Regions from separate parts of the Exiguobacterium sp. s192 genome, predicted to be linked through region 1. Evidence: riboswitches for the same ligand, from Rfam matches in the RefSeq annotation. Region 1 holds a riboswitch; each other region holds the start of a gene.

Evidence for each region. Region 1 has a riboswitch for S-adenosylmethionine ahead of msrA (peptide-methionine (S)-S-oxide reductase MsrA). Riboswitches for the same ligand answer to the same signal wherever they lie in the genome.
Region 2: it holds a riboswitch for S-adenosylmethionine, as region 1 does, so the genes downstream of both, metK (methionine adenosyltransferase) here and msrA (peptide-methionine (S)-S-oxide reductase MsrA) in region 1, are expected to answer to the same signal.
Region 3: it holds a riboswitch for S-adenosylmethionine, as region 1 does, so the genes downstream of both, KNP87_RS08695 (Na+/H+ antiporter NhaC family protein) here and msrA (peptide-methionine (S)-S-oxide reductase MsrA) in region 1, are expected to answer to the same signal.

Annotation. Positions count from the first base shown of each region.
Region 1 is NZ_JACSMS010000020.1:15,494-23,072, reverse strand. Features, by position in the region: gene KNP87_RS16925 (M20 metallopeptidase family protein) at 1-1,165, shown strand, start outside; SAM riboswitch class I at 1,237-1,340, shown strand; gene msrA (peptide-methionine (S)-S-oxide reductase MsrA) at 1,445-1,975, shown strand; gene KNP87_RS16915 (DMT family transporter) at 2,082-2,561, opposite strand; gene KNP87_RS16910 (DMT family transporter) at 2,585-3,013, opposite strand; gene KNP87_RS16905 (NAD(P)H-dependent flavin oxidoreductase) at 3,151-4,077, opposite strand; gene KNP87_RS16900 (gamma carbonic anhydrase family protein) at 4,162-4,680, shown strand; gene paaX (phenylacetic acid degradation operon negative regulatory protein PaaX) at 4,729-5,613, opposite strand; gene KNP87_RS16890 (enoyl-CoA hydratase-related protein) at 5,690-6,460, opposite strand; gene KNP87_RS16885 (acetyl-CoA C-acyltransferase) at 6,457-7,579, opposite strand, start outside.
Region 2 is NZ_JACSMS010000010.1:62,583-70,161, forward strand. Features, by position in the region: gene KNP87_RS13950 (glucose-6-phosphate isomerase) at 1-449, shown strand, start outside; gene ytkD (RNA deprotection pyrophosphohydrolase) at 581-1,054, shown strand; gene KNP87_RS13960 (alpha/beta hydrolase family protein) at 1,026-1,766, shown strand; gene KNP87_RS13965 (EAL and HDOD domain-containing protein) at 1,939-3,192, shown strand; gene pckA (phosphoenolpyruvate carboxykinase (ATP)) at 3,251-4,819, opposite strand; SAM riboswitch class I at 5,053-5,179, shown strand; gene metK (methionine adenosyltransferase) at 5,307-6,515, shown strand; gene KNP87_RS13980 (GNAT family N-acetyltransferase) at 6,654-7,142, shown strand; gene KNP87_RS13985 (alpha/beta fold hydrolase) at 7,227-7,579, shown strand, end outside.
Region 3 is NZ_JACSMS010000004.1:10,916-18,494, forward strand. Features, by position in the region: gene KNP87_RS08665 (nicotinate phosphoribosyltransferase) at 1-1,165, shown strand, start outside; gene KNP87_RS08670 (hypothetical protein) at 1,181-1,510, opposite strand; gene KNP87_RS08675 (YwpF family protein) at 1,653-2,138, shown strand; gene KNP87_RS08680 (histidine phosphatase family protein) at 2,135-2,725, opposite strand; gene KNP87_RS08685 (alpha/beta fold hydrolase) at 2,779-3,738, opposite strand; gene KNP87_RS08690 (metal ABC transporter solute-binding protein, Zn/Mn family) at 3,914-4,915, shown strand; SAM riboswitch class I at 4,984-5,087, shown strand; gene KNP87_RS08695 (Na+/H+ antiporter NhaC family protein) at 5,166-6,473, shown strand; gene KNP87_RS08700 (hypothetical protein) at 6,520-6,723, opposite strand; gene KNP87_RS08705 (aldo/keto reductase) at 6,881-7,579, shown strand, end outside.

The sequences.
Region 1 (7,579 bases):
AACCCTATTTATCCATCTCGCACAACAAGAAGCCGAGATGATTCGTTTACGCCGCGATTTTCACCGGCATCCGGAATTGTCGTTTCAAGAAGTCCGGACACCGGCTAAAATCATCGAATACTATGAAGCACTCGGTATCCCGTATCAAAAAAATGTCGGGGGTAACGGTATCGTCGCGACATTACAAGGGGCACGTCCCGGAAAAACGATTGCCGTCCGTGCCGATTTTGATGCATTACCGCTTCAGGAAGAAACCGAACTGTCGTTTCGCTCAATCCGTCCCGGTGTGATGCATGCCTGCGGACATGATGGACACACGGCAATCGTCCTCGGACTGGCCGCCGCCTTTCAACCCTTGCAGGAGGAACTCGAGGGCACAATCCTCTTCATTCATCAACACGGTGAAGAAGTGTTTCCGGGTGGTGCCATTCAAATGATTGAAGATGGCTGCCTCGACGGAGTCGATGCGATTTTTGGTACCCACCTTGAAAACGATCTTCCGGTTGGAACAATTGGTTACCACAGCGGACATACATTATGTGCCATCGATGAATTTGAAATCGTCGTCCACGGTCAAGGCGGTCATGCCCAAGCCCCCCACCGGACGCAGGATGCACTCGTCGCCGGCGCACAGCTCGTCTGTAATCTTCAGCATCTCGTCAGTCGACGGGTCGATCCGTTTGAGCCGGCGATTGTCGCCATCGGTTCGTTTCACGCCGGAACGGCTCCGAACATCGTAACCGGCGAGGCGCGGATTGTCGGAGAAATCCGGACGTTTAATGAACAACTCCGCCATCAGTTGCGCCAGCAGGTGGATCTGGTCGCCCGGACGACGTGTGCCGGAATTGGCGCTACGTATTCCATCGATTTCACGACCGGTTATCCGTCACTTTGGAATCATCCGAATGAAACGAAGCTCATTCAGGAAGCGGCCGGCTTTTTACCGGAAGGACACGTCCGTGAAGTCAAACCGATGATGGCTGCCGACGATTTCGCCTACTACCTGGAGCAGGTCCCGGGCAGTTACTTCTTCACCGGTTCTGCGAAGACGGACGGTCGAACGATTTATCCGCAACATCATCCAAAGTATGAAATCGACGAGCAGGCCTTGCTGATCGGAGCCAAAACGTTAGGGGCCACGGTTCTTCGCGCCTTACAAACATAAGGATTGACTTTCCACTTTTGTGAATGGTATTATCATCCCAACGATAACGAACTTACATCAACTTCATATAACACTTATCAAGAGTGGACTGAGAGATCTGGATCGATGACGTCCCAGCAACCTGCGTGCAGCAAGGTGCTACGACCAGCAAAGCGAAAGCTTTGGTTGATAAAAAGCGGCGACTCCTTTTGCAACCAAGCAAAGGAGTCGTTTTCGTTTTCTCGCTGTCAGAAATGAGAGCATTACGGTTCAAGGAACCAAGGGAAAGGGAGAGATGACATGGAAAAAGCAACATTTGCAGGAGGATGTTTCTGGTGCATGGTGACACCATTTGAGGAATTACCGGGTATTCACAGTATCGTGTCCGGTTATACAGGAGGACATGTCGACAACCCGACATATGAGCAGGTCAAAACAGGAACGACCGGGCATTCCGAAGTCGTCGAGATTACATTTGATCCGGCACTGTTTTCGTACGAACGATTACTTGAACTGTACTGGCCGCAGACGGATCCAACCGATGCCGGCGGACAATTCCAGGACCGCGGCACACAATATGCACCGGCAATTTTTTATCATACGGAAGAACAACGTCTCGCAGCGATTGCGTCGCGTGACGCGTTAGCAGCAACAAACCGCTTTAAGCAACCGATCGTCACACGGATTGAACCGGCACACGCCTTTTATCCGGCGGAAGAATATCATCAGGACTTCCACAAAAAAAATCCGGCGCACTACAAAAAAGACCGGAAAGCGTCCGGTCGCGATGCCTTTATCGACGTCGCCTGGAAAGAAGAGGCAACAGTCTAAACAAAGTGCAAAAAGGGATTGCCCTCTCAGACGGATGGGCAATCCCTTCTTTGATTTTTCCAGCCGAGGTCTCGCGGTCCAACGTGACGTACCTTTTGTCGTCCACTCAGGAAATCGCTTTGACATCCTCTGCTTGCTCCGCCTCATCCACGACTTGATACCGTTTTAAAACAAAAATCCCGGTCAGCATCACGGCGAGACCCGCTATCTGTCCAAGCGATAAATCGACCTGCGGCAGACCAAACCAACCGAAAACATCGACGCATAACGCAAAACTCAGTTGCGAAATCAAGACGACCGAAATTGCGATTGAAGGACCCAGCAGTTGAATCCCCCGCATGACACAAAAAACAACCCCGACGCCGACTAATCCGCCAAACAAATACAACGGTTCAACTTCGCGGACTGCCGAGAGCGTTCCACCGCGAAAGAAGAGTAGTGCAAGCAACGAGCCGAGCAATCCGACAAGAAAGACTAACGTCGTCGTTGCCCATGCGCCGAAGGCATGACTCATCCGCGCATTCAACACGGTTTGTAAACTGATCATCATCCCGGCAACGACGGCACAAAACATTCCTAATCCCATTTGGTTTCCTCCTTTGATTCATTTCAGGCGAGCGAAAAAATCAAGACGCCGGTCAACATCAATCCGACACCGACCCATTGCCCCCGGTTGCTGCTTTTTTTGATGACACCGAACCAGCCGTTCAAATCAATGACAAAAGCACATAGAATCTGTGCGACGAGTAACAACGACATCGCCCACGTCATTCCAAGCAGTTGAATCGACGTCAGTTCCGTAACGACGACTAACACGCCGAGCAATCCGCCGCTGGCATAAATCAACGGCAACTTTCGAAAACCACCGATTTTCCGGTCACGGACAAACCCGTAAATCAACAAGCAACCCATCAAACCGACAAAGTGAACGATTGTCACGGATAACCATGGACCGACCGCGTCACCCAGCCGGGCATTAAAAATGCCTTGCAAGGCAATAAACAATCCACTGAATAAGGCAAACACGATTCCTTGCATCTTCATCCTCCTTTTTCTCCAATTATGAGTAGACCGCATTCCACCCGGCTTTGAAAAGGACAAATGTCCTAAACTGCCAAAAACACAAAAAAAGAGCAGACCAACTGGCCTCCTCCTGAAATCAATCCGTTATGCGTTTACGGAAATGGTCGCGAAATCCGTTCATGCGCCTCGTCCATCATCCGGTCAAATAATGCCTGAACGGTCGGAATATCCTCAATCAAGCCGGAAACAAGACCGGCGTTGACATATCCTGCTGTCTCGTCGCCCTCAAGTGCCCCTTTGATATGAAACGATTCGTTCGTTTTTTCTTGGAATTCAGCGAGCGACGCCGGACGTAACCCGTCCACATACGCCCCGTTCAAGACACGCCGGACTTGTCCGACCTTACGCCCGATGATCCGTGTCTCGAGATCATCCGCCTGCACAAGATGGTCTTTATACTGCGGGTGCACACAGGACTCTTGTGTCGCAATCAACCGGGTTCCCAGTTGAACGCCTTCCGCCCCGAGCATCCAGGCAGCAGCAAGACCACGACCGTCGCCGATTCCTCCGGCCGCAAGTACCGGAATCGTGACCTGATCGGTGATTTGCGGAATCAATGTCATCGTCGTCAGTTCGAGCGGTGAGTTGATCCCGGCCGCTTCGACTCCTTCCGCCACCAGTAAATCAATCCCGGCCCGTTCCGCTTTAACCGCCTGTTTGACGGACGCGACGACACCAATCGTCCGGATGCCCGCTTCCTGTAAACGTCCCAGAAAAGGCGCCGGGTTTCCGGCAGATAACGAGACGACCGGAATTTGTTCCTCGATTGCTAACGTGATCAAGTCTTCCGTATATGGGGAAACAAGAATCGCGATGTTCAAGGCAAACGGACGTGACGTCAGGCGTCGTGTGGCTTCAATCAACCGTTTGACTTCAATGGGCGACATCGTTCCGCAGCCAATCGTCCCCAGTCCCCCTGCGTTCGAAACCGCGGCCGTCAATTCGGCATGACTGATGTTTCCCATTCCCCCTTGAATAATCGGGATTTCAATCTGTAAGCTGGTACATACACGAGACATGGTCTCCCTCCGTTTCCGTCACTAAGAATGGTATACTATGTAAGACTGAATTTTAATTCATTTTTAGAAAAGAGGCGTTGTTTGATGAACATTCCATACCGCGATCTGTCTCCTGCCCTTGCGGCAAACGTGTTTGTCGCTCCCGGTGCTTTTTTGATCGGTGACGTGACGATTGGCGAAGAATCGACGATCTGGTTTAATGCCGTCCTCCGCGGGGACGAAGGACCGATTACAATCGGTAAACGGTGCAGTATCCAGGACAATGCAACGATTCACCTGTACGAGGGTGCTCCGGTCATCATCGAGGACGAAGTCACCGTCGGACATAATGCGATCCTGCACGGTTGTAAAATCGGACGGCGTTCCATCGTCGGGATGGGCGCGACGGTTCTCGATCATGCTGAAATCGGCGAAGAGTGTATCATCGGAGCCAATACGTTGATTCCGTCCGGCAAAAAATTCCCGCCCCGCTCCTTGATCATCGGGTCGCCCGGAAAAGTCGTCCGTGAACTGACACCGGCCGACTTGGAAATGATTCAAGAATCGATCGATTCCTATGTCGATAAAGGATATGCTTTTCGGAAGCAACTGGCCGAGGGCTGAACGTCATCAAGAAAACGCTCATCTCGTTACGTCGGGATGAGCGTTTTTTTACCGTTCAGCAAACAACGGATGTTCCGACGCATCATAGTCGGCACTTTTTTGTGTGACGTCATGCGTTTCCTGAAACACCGCTTCAAAGAACCGGCTTGCCGGTTCGGCGAGCAACCGGTAATACTGTTCAAACAATAATGCGGCGTGGTGGCCACTCCATTCGTCCGGCAACAACTCTTGCGGCAGACCGGGATCGGTAAACAAAAACTTCCGGTATTCATGGACAAGTGTCGTCCGTTCGACGAAACACTGTTCTTCATCCATCTCGCCGAGTTGAATCCGACTTTGATGGACGATGTAGCGCCGGCTGTATTCGGCGATGAACCGTTCGTACCGTTCTTGCAACTCATCCAGCGGAAAAGCCCGTTCGACCAGTGATTGATCCGGTTGTGGTCCATGATATTCGCCGACGAAAAAGTCCACATACTCGGTGATGCCATAAGCTTCAATCAACCGCTCCGCTTCTTTTTCGAGCGGATTCGGTGAAATCCAGACGCCGTTTGATAAGTTTCCGAACCCGCTCCATGACAATTCTTTCCGCAGTTCGTCCCGGATTTGCCGTTTGTCTTCCGGAATCGTATACATCAACGTCCGCCATTTCCCGTCCCAGACGTGAGGCGTTGATTTGTAGATCCGTCTTGCTGCCTCTTCCATCCGTTCGACCCCACGCGGCGTCAGCGAATAAAAACTTTTGGTGCCTTGTTTTTGTGACGTCAACCACCCTTGCTTGACCATCCGCGAAACGGCGACCCGGACCGCCTGTTCATTATGACCAAATTCTTTGAGCAGACGAATTAAGCTGCCGACCCAGATTTGATTGCCGTAATGCCGGATGTAATCCCCGTATACGGTAAAAATCATCGATTGTGTATTCGCACTCATGTCATTCACTCTCTCTTTGATATAACGTTTTTTTGTTTACCGTTAGTATACGTGTTATTTCAGGTGACGACCATCCTCATTTGCCTTGAAACTGCGGGGTCCGTTTTTCGGCAAACGCACGTAATGCTTCCATCCGGTCTTCCGTCGGGATGACGGCTTCATAGGCGGCGGTCTCGATTTTCAGCCCGTCTGAGATCGGGTGGTCGAGTCCCTGATCAATCGCCTGTTTGGCTTGGCGGATTGCCACCGGTCCATTTCGCAACATTTCGCCGGCGAAGGCGAAACAAACTGGCAGCAACTCCTCCACCGTCGGAACGACGCGAGAGACGATGCCGTATCGTTCCGCAGTCGCCGCATCAATCTTCTTAGCCGTGAAAATCAGTTCCTTCGCCCGCGTCTCTCCAATTAACCGCGGCAATCGTTGCGTCCCGCCGGCACCGGGAATGATGCCGAAACTCGTTTCCGTCAATCCGACCAATGCCCCTTCGACGATGATCCGGAAGTCGCAAGCGAGCATCCACTCGAACCCGCCGCCGAGTGCATGTCCGTTGACGGCAGCAATCGTCGGTTGCGGCAGATCGGCGATGTTCGTAAAGACGTCCCGAATCGCCTCGACATTCCGCCGGACTTCACGTTCCGTCAACGTCGTCCGCTCTTTTAAATCTGCCCCGGCACTAAAGGCTTTGCCGGTTCCCGTGAAGATGACGACACGAATCGTCGCATCCTGCCGGACCGTTTCGACGAGTTGTTGAAGTTCCACCAGTGTCGGGTAATCCAAACAGTTCATCCGCTCCGGTCGATCGAGCCGAATCAATCCGATCTGGTCCATCCGTTCAAAATGAATCATACAAGTCCCTCCCGTTCGACAATTAACGCGATGCCCTGACCAACACCGACACACATCGTCGCCAAGCCGTAGGTCTGGTTCGTCCGGCACATTTCGTGCAACAAGGTCGTCAGGATGCGGGCACCGCTTGCGCCAAGCGGATGACCAAAGGCAATCGCCCCCCCATTGACGTTCACTTTCTCCACCGGTAATCCGAGTTCCTGAATACACGCGACACTTTGTGCCGCAAAGGCTTCGTTTAATTCAATCAAATCCAACTGGTCGATCGTCAATCCTGCCCGGTCCAAGGCTTTACGCGTCGCATCAACCGGTCCGATACCCATGACGGACGGTTCAACCCCGGCGACCGCACTCGCCCGGTAATACGCAAGCGGTGTTAAACCAAGCTGTTTGGCCGTCTCCTCACTCATCAACAGTAAGGCTGCCGCCCCGTCATTCACACCAGAAGCATTGCCTGCCGTGACGGTTCCGTCCGCAAACAAACTGTTGAGCGTTCCGAGTTTGTCCCGACTCGTCTCCGGACGGGGATGTTCGTCGACAGCGACTTCGACGACTTGTCCTTTCCGTGTCGTATACTGCACCGGAACCAGTTCTGCTTGAAAACGGTCCACTTCCATCGCCTGTTTGGCCCGCTGTTGACTCATGAATGCAAAATCATCCTGAACTTCGCGTGTAATGTTGTACCGTACAGCCACATGTTCGGCCGTTTCCGGCATCGAATCCGTGCCGTATTTCGCATCCAGTTTATCGTTGACGAACCGCCATCCGATCGTCGTATCGTAGACAGCCGGGTTGCCGCGGGCAAATCCGGTTTCCGGCTTCGCCATGACGAGTGGTGCCCGTGTCATGCTTTCCGTCCCTCCGGCAATGTAGATATCGCCTTCATTCAGCGCAATCGCGCGTGCCGCGGCAATGACGGCATCCAGTCCCGAACCGCACAGGCGGTTGACAGTCGTCCCGGCGACTTCGACCGGCAGACCGGCGAGTAAGCCGGACATCCGGGCGACGTTCCGGTTATCTTCACCCGCCTGATTCGCATTGCCGAAGATGACCTCTTCGATTGTTTTCGGATCGACGCGCGGATTCCGTTGGACGAGTGCCTCGATGACACAGGCGCCC
Region 2 (7,579 bases), on a different contig from region 1:
CGGCAGCGGTTGATTTCTCAACGGATCTCCACTCGATGGGTCAATACGTGCAAGAAGGACGCCGTGACTTGTTTGAGACGGTCATTAAAGTCGGACAAGCACGTCATGCTTTGACGATCGAAAAGGATGCGCAAGACTTGGACGGTTTGAACTTCCTTGAAGGAAAATCGATTCAATTCGTTAATGATAAGGCAGCTGAAGGAACGCTACTTGCCCACACAGATGGACAAGTGCCGAACTTAACGGTTGAATTACCAGAAATGACGCCGTACCATCTTGGATTCTTGTTCTACTTCTTCGAAAAAGCGTGTGCGATGAGCGGTTACCTGCTTGGCGTGAACCCGTTTGATCAACCAGGAGTAGAAGCCTACAAGAAAAACATGTTCGCTCTACTGGGTAAACCAGGATTTGAAGCGGAAAAAGCAGAGCTCGAAGCTCGCTTGAAATAAGCATCTTGACATCTCTCGGATTCGAGAGATGTCTTTTTTTGTCATTCTGACAAATTCCTACGCACTTTCACTTTTAGAATGCTTTCGAAACAGGTAAAGTGAAGAGAGAAGAAGAAATGAGGTGCACGCACGTGATTACGTTTTTAGATTATTACCAAAATCGGGTTGAACTGAGTTTTGAGGACCATCCCTTCTCGATTCATCCGCTTCATGTCTGGGTCATTGCCGTGTACGAAGGGAAATGGTTGCTGACACATCATAAACAGCGCGGGTATGAGTTTCCGGGGGGGAAAGTCGAGCCCGGAGAGACAGCTGAGGAAGCGGCGTACCGAGAAGTGATGGAGGAGACCGGGGGACGGATTGAACGTCTCCAATACATTGGACAATACCGTGTTGAAGGACGGGGAGACACCATCATCAAAAACATTTATTTTGCCGAAATTAAGTCCCTTGTCCCGCATCTTGCAGTGGATGAAACAGACGGTGCTTACTTGCTGGACGACATCCCACCTCGTCTTGATACGAACCGTCAATACAGCTTCATGATGAAGGACCGCGTCCTTCCGGAGACATTGCGTGTACTCGCCGAACGCCGATTGGTTTGAATTGCCGCGGCAGGGACCGTTCCGGACGTTTCGGATTTTTTATGAGACATCTGACGGCGAACAGGTCGGTGCGTACGTCATCCTGCCGGTCCGTGCCAACGGTCAGGGATTGTTGTACTTGCGTGGTGGGACACGGAACATCGGAATGGTCCGACCGACGCGTCTGATGCAGTTTGCTCAAGCCGGCTACTTGGTCATGGCTCCCTTTTACCGGGGAAACCTGGGGGGGACGGGCAAAGAGGATTTTGGTCACCACGATATTCGTGACGCGATTTCGGCATTTGACTGGTTGGATGAACGAGTGGACCGGACGTCGGTCTTTGGTTTTTCCCGGGGGGGACAGATGGCGTTACTGCTTGCGCATCATCGTCCCGTCACCCGGACTGTTTCCTGGGCCGGGGTGACAAACCTTGTCTGGACGTATGAAGAGCAGCAGACGATGCGGAAGATGTTGCGACGCTTCACGGGTGGGTTGCCGGATCAACAAAAAGAAGCTTATCAAGTTCGTTCTCCGCTCTATTTTCCGCCGCAAGGCGATGTCTTGTTGATTCACGGCTTGTACGATCAAAATGTCCGATTGCGTCATGCGACGAATTACGCCGCCCGTTATCCAAAGCAGACGCATTTAAAAGTGTATCAATATGCCCATCAATTCCCGATTCGTCAAAAATTCGAAGTGACGGATGACGTCATCAACTGGATGATGACGTGACAGAATTTAATGTTGTAATCACCTCAATGCGTATCATTGAGGTGATTTTTTTCTTTAGATATTTGCAACATTGATATCTTTTAAAAAACTGATTTTTTAAGATAAATGGATATTTGATATACTGGAACATATAAAATTAGCCTGACTAACGGATCGAGAAGGGGAACATGAGATGGAAATCTTACTTGCACGACAACCAATCGTTGACCGGTTCGGTTCGATTGATGCTTTTGAATTACTCTATCGTTCAGTCGATGCACCGGCTGTTTTTGACGGCGACTTAGCGACGATGGATGTGTTGACCAACACACTTGTCCATCTCGGCGTAGACCGTGTGGCAGAAGGAAAACGATTGTTCATTAACTTTACGGGAGACTTGTTGCAGTCGGAGTTAATCGATCACTTGGATCCAACCCGTTTTGTGATTGAGGTCTTGGAGACCGTTCACATTGACAGCGCGATGTTACACACGCTGAAAAAATGGAAAGAAGCAGGATTCATGCTGGCACTCGATGATTTTGTCACAGATCTTCTGCGACATCATGGTGCTGAATTATTTGATTTGATTGATTTGATCAAAATCGATATCGAAGCCATCAATCCACGAGAACAAAGTGCCATTCTGCATATCCTGAAACGAAATTATCCCCACATGCGTTTTCTGGCGGAGCGGGTGGAAACCCATGAAGATCATACACGAAGCCTTGAAATGGGATACGACTGGTTTCAAGGATATTTTTATGCCAAACCGATGTTGATGAAAGGAAAGGCCGTCCCACCGCAATTACCGGTCTTGCTGAAGATGTTGAAATGGCTCGAAACAGATGAATATTATGACGAGGTCATCGATGAGATTGAACGAAACCCATACATCAGTGTTCAAGTCCTCCAATTGATCAATTCTCCCGGGATTGGCTTACGGAATACAGTCAGTTCGGTGCGGCAAGCCATTTCCTTGTTAGGCTTCTCTCAACTGAAAAGCTGGATTTCACTAATTGTTTTACGCGAGATGAAACTGGCCAGTCCGTATAAGTGGTCGGATGAATTATTGCGTTCGTCTTTACACTGTGCCAAGTTATGTGAACTATTTGCGACGGAAACAAAAACGTTAAAAGCAGAAAGTGCCTACATGATTGGATTACTTTCGCATATTGATGCCCTGTTATCGGTAGATATCGATGAAATCATCGATCAACTGCCGATTGAGCCTGCATTAAAACATGTCTTGCAAGGAGAGGATCATCCGTTTCGGGATTGTCTGCTGCTTGCGATCAGTGCAGATCGCGGCGAATTCGAACGGTTTGAGTTGCTCAGTAACCGGTTTGGTATTTCCGAACGACGTGCCTATGAGTTGCTGAAAGAAAGCCAAGAATGGTTGGCTCAAAAAGAATCACATCTACAAGACAAAACAGATTCGATTGTTTGAAGACAAAAAAAGTTGAGCCCCTCAGCAGAGGCTCAACTTTTTTTATCTTGGAGATGGCTTAAACACGAGGACCGGCTGATTTAATCGCATCGGTCGCACTGACGAAGCGGGTGAAGTTTTGTTTGAATTTATGCGCGAGAGCTGTTGCCTGCTCTGTATAAACAGCTGGATCTGCCCAAACTTTAACAGGATTCAGCAAGTCGCTTGGAACACCTGGTACTTCGATTGGCATGTGCAATCCGAAGATTGGGTGTTCTTCTGTCGGGATGTCTGCAAGCAGACCGTTGACGGCAGCGTTGACCATCGTGCGCGTATAGGCCAGTTTCATGCGGCTGCCTGTTCCGTAAGCGCCGCCGGTCCAACCGGTGTTGACGAGATAAACCGTCACGCCGTGGCGATCAATCAGTTCACCGAGCATCGTCGCATATTTTTCAGGAATCAACGGCAGGAACGGTGAGCCGAAGCATGTCGAGAACGTCGCTTCCGGTTCCGTGACACCCCGTTCTGTCCCAGCCAGTTTCGACGTGTAGCCGGACAAGAAGTGATACATCGCTTGCTCTTTCGTTAATTTACTGATCGGAGGCAACACACCGTATGCATCAGCCGTCAAGAAAACGATCGTTTTCGGATGGCCGGCACGTGACGGGATGGCAATGTTGTCAATTGCTGTGATCGGATAAGCCGCGCGTGTATTTTCAGTCAACGATGTATCGTCGTAATCCGGAGTCCGGGTGTCGTCGAGGACAACATTTTCAAGGACGGTGCCAAAACGGATCGCATCAAAGATTTGTGGTTCTTTTTCACGCGACAAGTTCACCGTCTTCGCATAGCAGCCGCCTTCGATATTGAAGACACCGTCATGAGACCAACCGTGCTCATCGTCCCCGATCAATTGACGACTGTCATCTGCCGATAAGGTGGTCTTACCAGTCCCGGAGAGTCCGAAGAACAAGGCGACGTCGCCGTCATGTCCGACATTGGCGGAACAGTGCATCGATAAAACATCTTGTTGCGGCAACAGATAGTTCATGACCGAGAAAATCGATTTCTTGATTTCTCCCGCATATTCCGTTCCGCCGATCAAGACGATACGATGTTCGAATGACATGGCGATGAACGTTTCCGAATTAGTGCCGTCAACAAGTGGATCGGCCTTGAAATGTGGTGCGTAGACGACCGTAAATGGTTCGAAGGCCGCAACCGTAGGATATTCACGTAAGAATAATTGTTTCGCAAACAGATTATGCCAAGCGTACTCTGTCACGACGCGTACCGGGAGGGTGAAATGTGTATCGGCACCAGCAGCTGCCTCTGTGTAGTAGAGTTGATCTGCTTCGTTCATATAACGAAGAACTTTTTGTAACAGTTGTTCGAATTTGTCCGACTCCATCGGCTGATTCACATGGCCCCAATCGATATGTGTCTCACATGATTGATCACGGACGATGAACTTGTCTTTCGGTGAACGACCTGTAAATTTCCCCGTTTCTACAGACAAAGCACCATTTTCTGCAAGAACTCCTTCGTTGTTGCGAATCGCATGTTCGACTAGTTCGGCAACAGATAGTTGTTTGAACACATGCTCCTTCTTGAGTAGTTCTTCGATATTCAGGACCGTCATCGGCATCCTGACCCCACCTTTCCCCTACGTTGGTTTTGGCTCTACAATTAGTATGACACATTCATTATATATGACATACTAAAGATAGGGCAATCATTTTTCGTGCGCTGATTTCTATTTATCTGGAAACGCTTTCAGCATAAACAGTTTAACATCTCTTTCGAAATTTTTCGACTAGAAATTAAAACGTTGCTTGACAGAGTGGGCACAAGTTTATATCATGTAATTCGTAACGGATACTCTTATTCTGAGCAGGTGGAGGGAACAAGGCCCGAAGAAACCCGGCAACCGTCTTATATTAGTTTCATCATTAATATAGGAAAAGGTGCTCTCCTGAAGCGAAGTAAACACTTCGAACGATAAGAGGGTAAAGGAAGAACGCACAACCTTTCCCTGACCATTTTTGGACATGGAAAGGTTTTTTTCATTTTACCGTCCCACTCAACTAGGGGAAATGAGTACACCGTCAAATTCTTTTTTGGGAGGGTCAAACATGACAAACCTTAATCGCCGACTATTTACGTCGGAATCAGTAACTGAAGGTCACCCGGATAAAATCTGTGACCAGATTTCGGATTCAATTTTGGATGCGATTCTTGCAGCGGATCCAAACGCACGTGTTGCGGCAGAAACTTCTGTCACGACAGGACTTGTTTTAGTCGCAGGAGAAATTACGACATCGACTTACGTGGATATCCCGAAAGTCGTTCGTGAAACCATTCGCGAAATCGGCTATACACGCGCTAAATACGGTTTCGATGCAGACACATGTGCTGTATTGACTTCAATCGATGAGCAGTCAGCAGACATCGCTCTTGGTGTCGACCAGGCGCTTGAAGCACGCGAAGGAAACATGTCAGATGAAGAAATCGATGCGATCGGAGCAGGAGACCAAGGTCTGATGTTCGGTTACGCAACGAAAGAAACACCTGAACTGATGCCACTTCCGATTTCACTTTCACACAAACTTGCCCGTCGTCTTGCAGAAGTCCGCAAGACAGGACAACTCGATTACCTCCGTCCGGATGGTAAAACGCAAGTTACGGTTGAATACAACGAGAACAATGAACCTGTTCGCGTCGATACAATCGTCATCTCAACACAACATGCAGAAGAAGTAACGCTTGAGCAAATTCAAGCTGATCTGAAAGAACACGTCATCGCTCCGGTCATCCCGACGGAATACATCGACGCTGAAACAAAATTCTTCATCAACCCGACTGGCCGTTTCGTCATCGGTGGACCACAAGGTGATGCTGGATTAACAGGTCGTAAAATCATCGTTGATACGTATGGCGGTTACGCACGCCACGGCGGTGGTGCATTCTCTGGTAAAGATCCAACCAAAGTTGACCGTTCTGCTGCGTACGCAGCACGTTACGTCGCGAAAAACCTTGTCGCATCTGGTCTTGCGGAAAAAGCAGAAGTTCAGCTTGCTTACGCAATCGGTGTTGCGCACCCGGTTTCAATCGCTGTCGATACGTTTGGAACAGGTAAGCTTCCAGAAGCTCAACTCGTCGAATTGATTGCAGAAAACTTTGATCTTCGTCCTGCAGGCATCATCAAGATGCTTGATCTCCGCCGTCCGATTTACCGTCAGACAGCAGCATATGGTCACTTCGGTCGTACAGACATCGAATTGCCATGGGAGCAAACGGATAAAGCTGCTACTCTTGAAGAGCAGGCAAAACGTTTCGCATAATCCTGAGTTCAGAAACGCCCTTTTGAAGGGTGTTTCTGAACTTTTTTTGTTTCTCCGGAACTTTGCAGGGAAACGACTGAAATTTCTAGAAAAGGGTAAAAGAAGATGAGTCTGTAAAAGGAAAAGGGGGATTTCGGTATGGAGATACGCGAAGCAGTTCCTGCTGATGCAGCACGCATTCATGATATTGCGCTCACGTCTTGGATGGATACGTACGAGGAAATCTATTCTGAGCGCTCGAAAGCCCATTTCGTTCAGGAAGCCTACCCGCAAGAAGAAGTCGTTCGGGCAATCCGGACAGCAGAAGAAGCGCGCGGAGAATATTTTAATGTAGGTCTGATCGATGGGGAGATTGTGGGATTCATTCATGCAATTGATGTCGACGGGACGTGGGAAATCGTCCGCCTCTATGTCCTGCCGAAATACCAACAGAACGGAATCGGGCGGCGACTGATTCGAGAGCTCGAGCGCCAAGGTGCTTCTCCCATCGAAGTGTACGTCGAATCACGCAATTATAAAGCCCGTCACTTTTTAACCTCGTTCGGCTTTAAAGAAGTCAGTGAAACGACGGAAGAAGTGTTTGGACAGGTGGAACCTGTGACGCGGCTGCAACGTATATATGAATAAGGAAAAGGAAATCCGACTTGAGGCGGTTTTGCTGAAGTCGGATTTATTGCATACTAAATGGATATCTGATGAAGAGGTGAGCGTGTGGTAGAACAACCAACCGGAGTGATTGTCCTTGTGTATCCACTCCAATTACGTGCCCGGCCGAGCGAAGCATTGATTCGCGTCTTGGAACGGGAATATGAAGTGCTTTTGGTCGATGCACCACGTCGTGTATCGTTTGAAGAACATCAGCAATTATTAAAAGAAGCGTTACGGGAAGCCGGTAAACGAAAGCTTCCGATTCATATCATCGCCTGCAGCATGGGAGCACTCGTCGTGAACCGGCTGTTGCAGGAATATGAATTGCCGATCGCCAGTCTGTCATTCATCTCGCCATTGTTTGATTGGCACAATTCGAAACAGCTCGGCGGCGTCAAACAAGTATTTGCGAGTGC
Region 3 (7,579 bases), on a different contig from region 1:
AAGCGTCAAGGAAGGCGAAATCGTTTTTCCGAATGAACCGCTCCTTCGCATCGAAGCACGGATTTTCGAAGCCAAGCTGCTGCAGACCGCCATCCTCAACATCGCGAACCATGAATCACTCATCGCGACGAAATATGCCCGGATCCGCCAATCGGCACCGGGTGCGAAGTTCTTAGAAGCTGGAGCACGCCGGGCACAAGGTATTGACGCCGCCTACTTCGGCACACGCGCGTCTTACCTGGCCGGCTTTGACGTGACAAGCCTCGCCTCTGCAGGACGTGACTTCGGAATCCCTTCAGGCGGGACGATGGAGCATGCCGACATCCAGTTCCACGATGACGAATTGACTGCATTCCGGACATTCGCCGCTTATTATCCGGATCAGGCGACACTGCTCGTCGATACGTATGATACGCTCAAAAGCGGTTTACCAAATGCAATCATCGTCGCGAAAGAGCTCGCGGCAAAAGGACATAAATTACGCGGGATCCGGATTGACTCCGGTGACTTGTCTTATCTGTCGAAACGAGCTCGGACAATGCTTGACGAAGCCGGTTTCCCGGAAGTCGACATCGTCTTGTCGGGTGATTTGGACGAGTATGTCATCCAGGATTTACGGATTCAAGGAGCACAGGCGAACACATTCCTCGTCGGTACACGCGGCATCACTGCGTACGAACAACCGGCACTGGGAATGGTCTATAAGTTGGTCGCCCGTGAAGTAAACGGGGAACTTGCTCCTGTCATCAAGGTCTCTTCCTCGAAAGCGAAGACGACGACACCACACATCAAGGAAGTGTACCGGATCGTCGACCGGGTGACGAACAAGTTTAAAGGGGACTACATCACTTTGATGGACGAGGATCCGACCGATCTTGATTCCGTTGATTTGATTGATGTCCGGGACCCGTCATTCCGGAACCGGATCGAAAACTTCAACGTCGAGCGTCTCCTGACACCGATCTTCACGGAAGGCGACATGATTTATACCGTCCCGACGATTGAAGAGAGCCGTCATTTCCACGAACAGCAGATCGGCCGTCTGTGGGAAGAGTATAAACGCCTCCGCCTGCCGGAAGTCTATGCCATCACCTTCAGCGACCGCCTCTGGAAGTTGAAGCTCGATATGATTCGCGACACACGTACAGCAAGCGGTATTAAATAAAAAAAACAGCCCACTTCAACTGAAGTGGGCTGTTTCGTTTGGTGTCGGTGTCATTTGGGCTGTCGCTTGTTCCATTTGTTGACGAAAGTACCACGCGAAACCAAGCGCACCTCCGATGAAGACGATATACGTAATCCGTTGACCAAACTCCGCCAAGGAATCGGCATAAAAAATACTAATCAAGTGGTCGCTTCCACTGATGAGAAGCAGACAGGCAATCAGGAGCGCTATGCGGTAAGCAAGCGTCGGACGATCGGTTGGCTCAGCATGCCAATACATAATGATATGATGGGCAAGTAAAATGATTCCAATGATTCCTAATACTCCTATAAGTGCTTGCGGCATAATGAACGGTCCTCCTGTTTCTGATTTCTAATTTCATTTAAACATAGTTCACCTGAAAATCCTCGTTAAAACTTTCCCATCATCTGTATGGTCACGGTATACTGGAGAAAATCTGCGTACATTCATGCAAGGAGGAGTTTTCGTGAAAACCTTTAAACTGTGCACACTGCGTATCTTGATGGACGAGTCCGGCCGGGATACAACGATTCCGGTCACGATCAAAGACGGATTGACAGTCAGTACCGATCAGACGGCCCAGTGGGTGGCTGAAATCGTCGTCTTAAAACATGATCAACCGATCATCGATGAACTGTTCGCAAAAAATCTGCGGGCCTTGATTGAAATCACAATCTCACGACCGGATAACGATCCGGCTGCCATGATCGTCACACCACTCGAGTGTACACCGTTAAACGAAGGCACCTCTTATTTATTCACCGGAAAAATGGTGATGATGAAAAATGACTTATCCGAATCGATCTTACGCGAAGTCGTCGAAGATCATTTCACAGGGGAAGCATTGATTCAGGAGTATAAAGACCGCCGTTCCAAACGTGGTGCCCATATCACGAGTATCGCCAAGGAAACGTTTAAACAGTACTTACAAGAAAATCCGAAAATCAGTTAAGGACGTTTCGTCCAGTCCAGGATGTGATCGGCAACATTGATCCGGTCGATTTCATACCGGTCGGAAAAACGAATATAGTTGGCACACGCATTTTTAAGCGGTGTCCGGTAACTGAATGTGTCATCAATCGAGGATAAAGCGGCTTTGATCGTGTGTGAGTGACAGACGATCAACAGACGTTTTCCTCGATGTTTTTGTGTCAACTCTTCGACAGCTGCGAAGACACGGGACTGAATTTCCTGTTCGGTCTCAAGACCCGGGACACGGTCAGTATCATTGGCTTGGACAGCTTCATAAATTCCGGCGATCGGCTTGCCCGATGCAAAACCAAATTCGCGTTCGACCAACCGGTCATCCGTTTCCGTCAGCTCGAGTCCTACGGCACGGCCGATGATTTCCGCCGTTTCGACCGCCCGGGACAACGGACTGGAAATCAAGACATCCCATTTCTCCTGTGCGAGATACGTCGCACTCAAGCCGGCTTGCCACCGCCCTGTTTCGTTCAGCGGGATATCTTCCCGCCCCTGAATCCGTTCGTTTAAATTCCAATCGGTCTGACCGTGGCGCACTAAACAAATTTCTGTCATCTCATTCGTCTCCTTCAAAAAGAAATATGACTGATTGTATCATGTTTCTTTACTTAGTGAAGAGTCTCACGAGGTGGCAGGACTAGGACTTGGCAACTGAAGGCTTCAATCCGGTCGAGCAACCGTTCAATTTTGAGCGGGTTTTCCGTCTGCGCAAAACTGGCCAATGAATGGGTTCCGTTCGGAAACGAAAACAACCGGACATCGGCCCCGACATCGGCTCCTTTTTCAATGAAATGCAGCGCCTGCGTAAAGGGAACAATCGGATCTTTTTTTCCGTGCAACAGCATGATCGGCGGTGAATCGGCGGTCAAATGAGTTGCGGGTGAGACACGCGTCATGAGTGCACGCCATTCTTCCCGTCCTCCTCCATAAAATTTGATGTGGGCAATCCAGGTCTGGATGAACTTGAATAATAAGAAGTTCGTTGGTGGATACAAGGCGATGACGCCGCTGATCAGCGGGAGTTGCTCCGCTTTCTGATCACCGATGAACTCCATCGGCGCCAAGGCGGTCGTCAACATCAACGCTGCACCGGCCGAATCCCCCCAAAGGACCATTCGTCCCCGTGCAATCCGCAGATTATCTGCTTCCTGATTTAAAAAACAAAGGGCGTCGCGTACGTCTTCCAAATTATCCGGGAAGTAACTGCCGTCTTCAAACAACCGGTAATCGATACTGCAAACAGCGATGCCAAGCTCTAAAAAACGTTCCACGATCGGTGTAAAACAAAAGAGATCATCACGGCTTCCTCTGACAAACGCTCCACCATGTGCATAAATGGCCACCGGAAACGGTCCTTCACCGACCGGATAGTACAGATCCAGTTTAAGCTCCTTCTCGCCGACCGTTTTATACAAAACGGTCCTTGGAGCCAGTTGGGTTTCCGCAAGCGGAAGCGCCGGTTCCGTCCACCGTAAAAGAGCACCGTAATTGTTCCAGATGCTCGCACCGGCAGCAGCCGTCGTCAAAAGCGCAGCCCCTCCCATCAACCATGCTGTTTCCCGTCTCACCTCATCACCTCCGGGCATACTCACGATTTTTAATCTTATTAGTCTTTTACCCCATTTTTTTAGAAGTCGAACTTCTTCCCGCTCTTGTACTTGACGCTTTGTTTTGGATTCGTTATAGTGAAAAGGTTCAAATCGGAATAATTACGTTTTAATACTTCTTGGAGGTTTTACACATATGAAAAAGTTAATTCCCGCTTTAACGGTCGCGTTCGCGAGCGCCACTTTCCTCGCTGCCTGCGGATCATCTGATTCAGGTTCGAATCAAGATGCCGCCGACCAAAAACTCAACGTCTATACATCAACGTTCGCCACAGCGGCGATCGCCAAAGAAATCGGCGGCGCTGATGTCGATGTGAAGATGATCGTTCCTCCCGGTGCCGATCCCCATTCGTATGAGCCGACCTCTAAACAACTGACAGAAATCGCACAAGGTGATCTGTTCCTCTTGACCGGAACGACGCTTGAGCCGTATTCAGAAAAAATCAAAGCCAGTCTCAAAGGAAACGATGTCCGGTTCATCGAGACAAGTAAAGGCATCGATTTGCTTGAAGCGAGTGCCACGGTACACGTTCATGGAGAGGCAGACGCACACGACGAAGAACATGCTCATGAAGACGAGCACGAAGAAGATGAGCACGCAGAAGAAGGACACGATCATGGCAAGTACGATCCGCACGTCTGGCTTGATCCGAACAATGCGAAAATGATGGCCCAATCGATTTCGACGGCGCTGGCAAAAGAAGTACCGGACAAAAAAGCGACGTTCGAAAAAAATCTGGCTGAATTTGATACGCAGGCAGATGAGCTCGATCAAAACTTACAGCAAGCTGTTGCTGACGGCTCCAAAAAAGAACTGCTCGTGACACATGCCGCTTATGGGTATTTAGCAGAACGCTACGGATTTTCTCAACTGCCGATCGCCGGCATCTCACCGTCTGACGAGCCTTCGCAAAAAGAACTGGCTGCCCTCGTCAAAGAAGCCAAGCTGCACGATTTGAAATATATTGCGTTTGAAGAGACGGTTTCCCCAAAAGTCGCCCGGGTCATCCAACAAGAAATCGGAGCTGAAGCGATCACGATTCATAACTTGGAATCCGTCACAAAAGAACAACAAGACGCTTCTTATTTTGACTTGATGAATGAAAATGTCACGACACTCAAAAAAGCACTGCAGTGAAGTAGTGTTGACATGCATTAAAAGATACGTTACGGTAGAAAACGTATTTCAGACAATTAAATGACTTCTTTTTATCGCGAGAGACGGAGGGACTGGCCCAATGATGTTTCGGCAGCGGACGATTGAATCGTACTGTGCCAAATCCAGCAAGCTACGGCTTGAGAGATAAGAAGAGCGTCTTTTTCAGTAAAGACCTCCTTCTTTCTTGCGAAGGAGTCTTTTTTTGTATATGCAGAAATGGAGTGATTTTATGAACGAGACGATTACACCAAACAAATGGGCCCTTCTACCATTACTTGTCTTTTTGGTCCTCTTTATCGGTGCCGGCATCTTTTATGACGACTTTTATAAGTTCCCGATTCTGATTGCCGCATTGATTGCCTTGATTTTTGCTGCCGTGACGACCAAAGGCAGTATCAATCAAACCGTGGAACGGATTGCGACGGGTGCCGGAAATCCGGACATCATGATCATGGTCTTTATTTTCTTACTCGCCGGTGCGTTTTCCGGAACAGCGGATGCGATCGGCGCCATCGAAGCGACCGTCAACGCTTCGCTGACATTTTTACCGCCGTCTCTCTTAATGAGCGGATTGTTCATCATCGCTGCCTTCATCTCGATGGCAATGGGGACTTCGACCGGTACGATTGCGGCGCTCGCCCCGATCGCACTTGGTATTCATGAAGCGACCGGTGTCAATGTCGCCATCGCGGCTGCCGCCGTCGTTGGGGGCGCGATGTTCGGGGACAACTTGTCGTTTATCTCCGATACGACGATTGCAGCGGTCCGCACGCAAAAAACCAATATGCGTGATAAATTCCGAACGAACTTCCTGATTGTGCTTCCGGCAGCAATTTTGACCGTCATCATTTTGGCATTCGTTTCAGGTACCGGAGATGTCGTCGACGCAAAGGCCTTCGAGTTTTATAAACTGATTCCGTATCTGTCCGTCATCGTCTTGGCCCTGTTCGGTGTCAACGTCATCCTCGTCTTGATCGGCGGAACCGCCTTGACAGGAATCATCGGTATGCTCGACGGCAGCTTCGGTTTAAGTGGATTCGTGCTGTCGATGTCCGAAGGATTAATGGGCATGGCTGAAATTTCGATTTTGACATTACTGATGGGTGGTCTTGTCAGTCTGATCACCTTTAACGGCGGTATCGCCTACCTGAAAGAAACATTGACTCGAAAAATCACGCAACGCCGCGGCGCAGAGTTCAGCATGGCTGCGCTTGTCGGAGCGACAAACCTCGCGACGGCAAACAATACGATTTCGATTCTCGTGGCTGGACCACTCGCAGCGGAGATTGCGGATACGTATGACATCGACCGGAAGAAGTCAGCCAGCATTCTCGACATCTTCTCGTGTGGGGTTCAAGGAATCATCCCATACGGCGCCCAGTTGCTGATTGCGGCGGAGTTGACGAAAACGGCTTCTCCGGAACTGATTCCGTATCTGTTTTATCCATTTTTATTATTCGTGTGCGGATCCCTTGCGATTCTTTTCGGATTCCCGCGCCGGAAAAACACTGCTGTCCGCAAAGAAAATATTTCGTAAAACAAACAAGTCCGGCCGCCTGCAGCGCGACCGGACTTGTTTTTGATTATTTTTTCTTCTGTTCTTGACGGTTAAGAATGAAATACGCGATGGCTGGAAGCGGGAACTGAACAAGCCCTGCGCCACCCCATACCCACGGGTTACGCCCGGTTTTACGGGCGCCAAGGAACAGGAAGGCCGCTTGAGCGCCTAACAGCGTCGCCAGTCCGGCCCACACTCCTTTTGGTACGTTTTTAACGGATCGTGCCATGATTTTACACCTCACTTCATGTATGGATATACCCACTTTGTTCGCTCTCTAACAGCTTACCTCCTGCTTTGAGCGTCTAAACAGACGTGATTCTGAGTTCATGCTAAACTAAACGAGCAATTCCATATTCTAGTTTCATTGAAGGAGGAGTATATACATGCAATACGCAAAACTTTCAAATGGTGTCACGATTCCACAGATCGGATTCGGAGTCTGGCAAGTCGACGAAGAGACGGAAGCACCGGCTGCCGTCGCAGAAGCGATTCGTGTCGGTTACCGTCATATTGATACGGCTGCCGTGTACAAAAACGAACGTGGTGTCGCCAAAGGAATCAAAGAAAGCGGCGTGAACCGTGAAGATCTCTTCTTAACGTCTAAAGTATGGAACGATGATATTCGTGCCGGACGCACTAAAGAAGCTTTCGCTGAGTCACTCGAACGATTAGAGACCGATTATCTGGACCTCTATTTGATTCACTGGCCGGTCGAAGGGTACATTGAAGCATGGAAAGCAATGGTTGAGCTTTACGAAGCTGGAAAAATCAAAGCGATTGGTGTTTCGAACTTCAAGGAACATCACCTCGATACACTGGCTGAAGAAGGATTGATGACACCGATGATCAACCAGGTGGAACTTCATCCGCAACTTCCGCAACATGAACTGCATGAATATCTACAGGACCACAGCATCCAAGTCGAGGCGTGGAGCCCGCTCATGCAAGGGAAATTCCTTGAAATCAATGACTTTAAGGAAATTGCCGAAAAACACGGTAAATCTCCTTCACAAGTCGTCTTGCGTTGGCATTTGGATAACGGCATCGTCGCTCTTCCGAAATCGGTCACGCCTGAACGGATT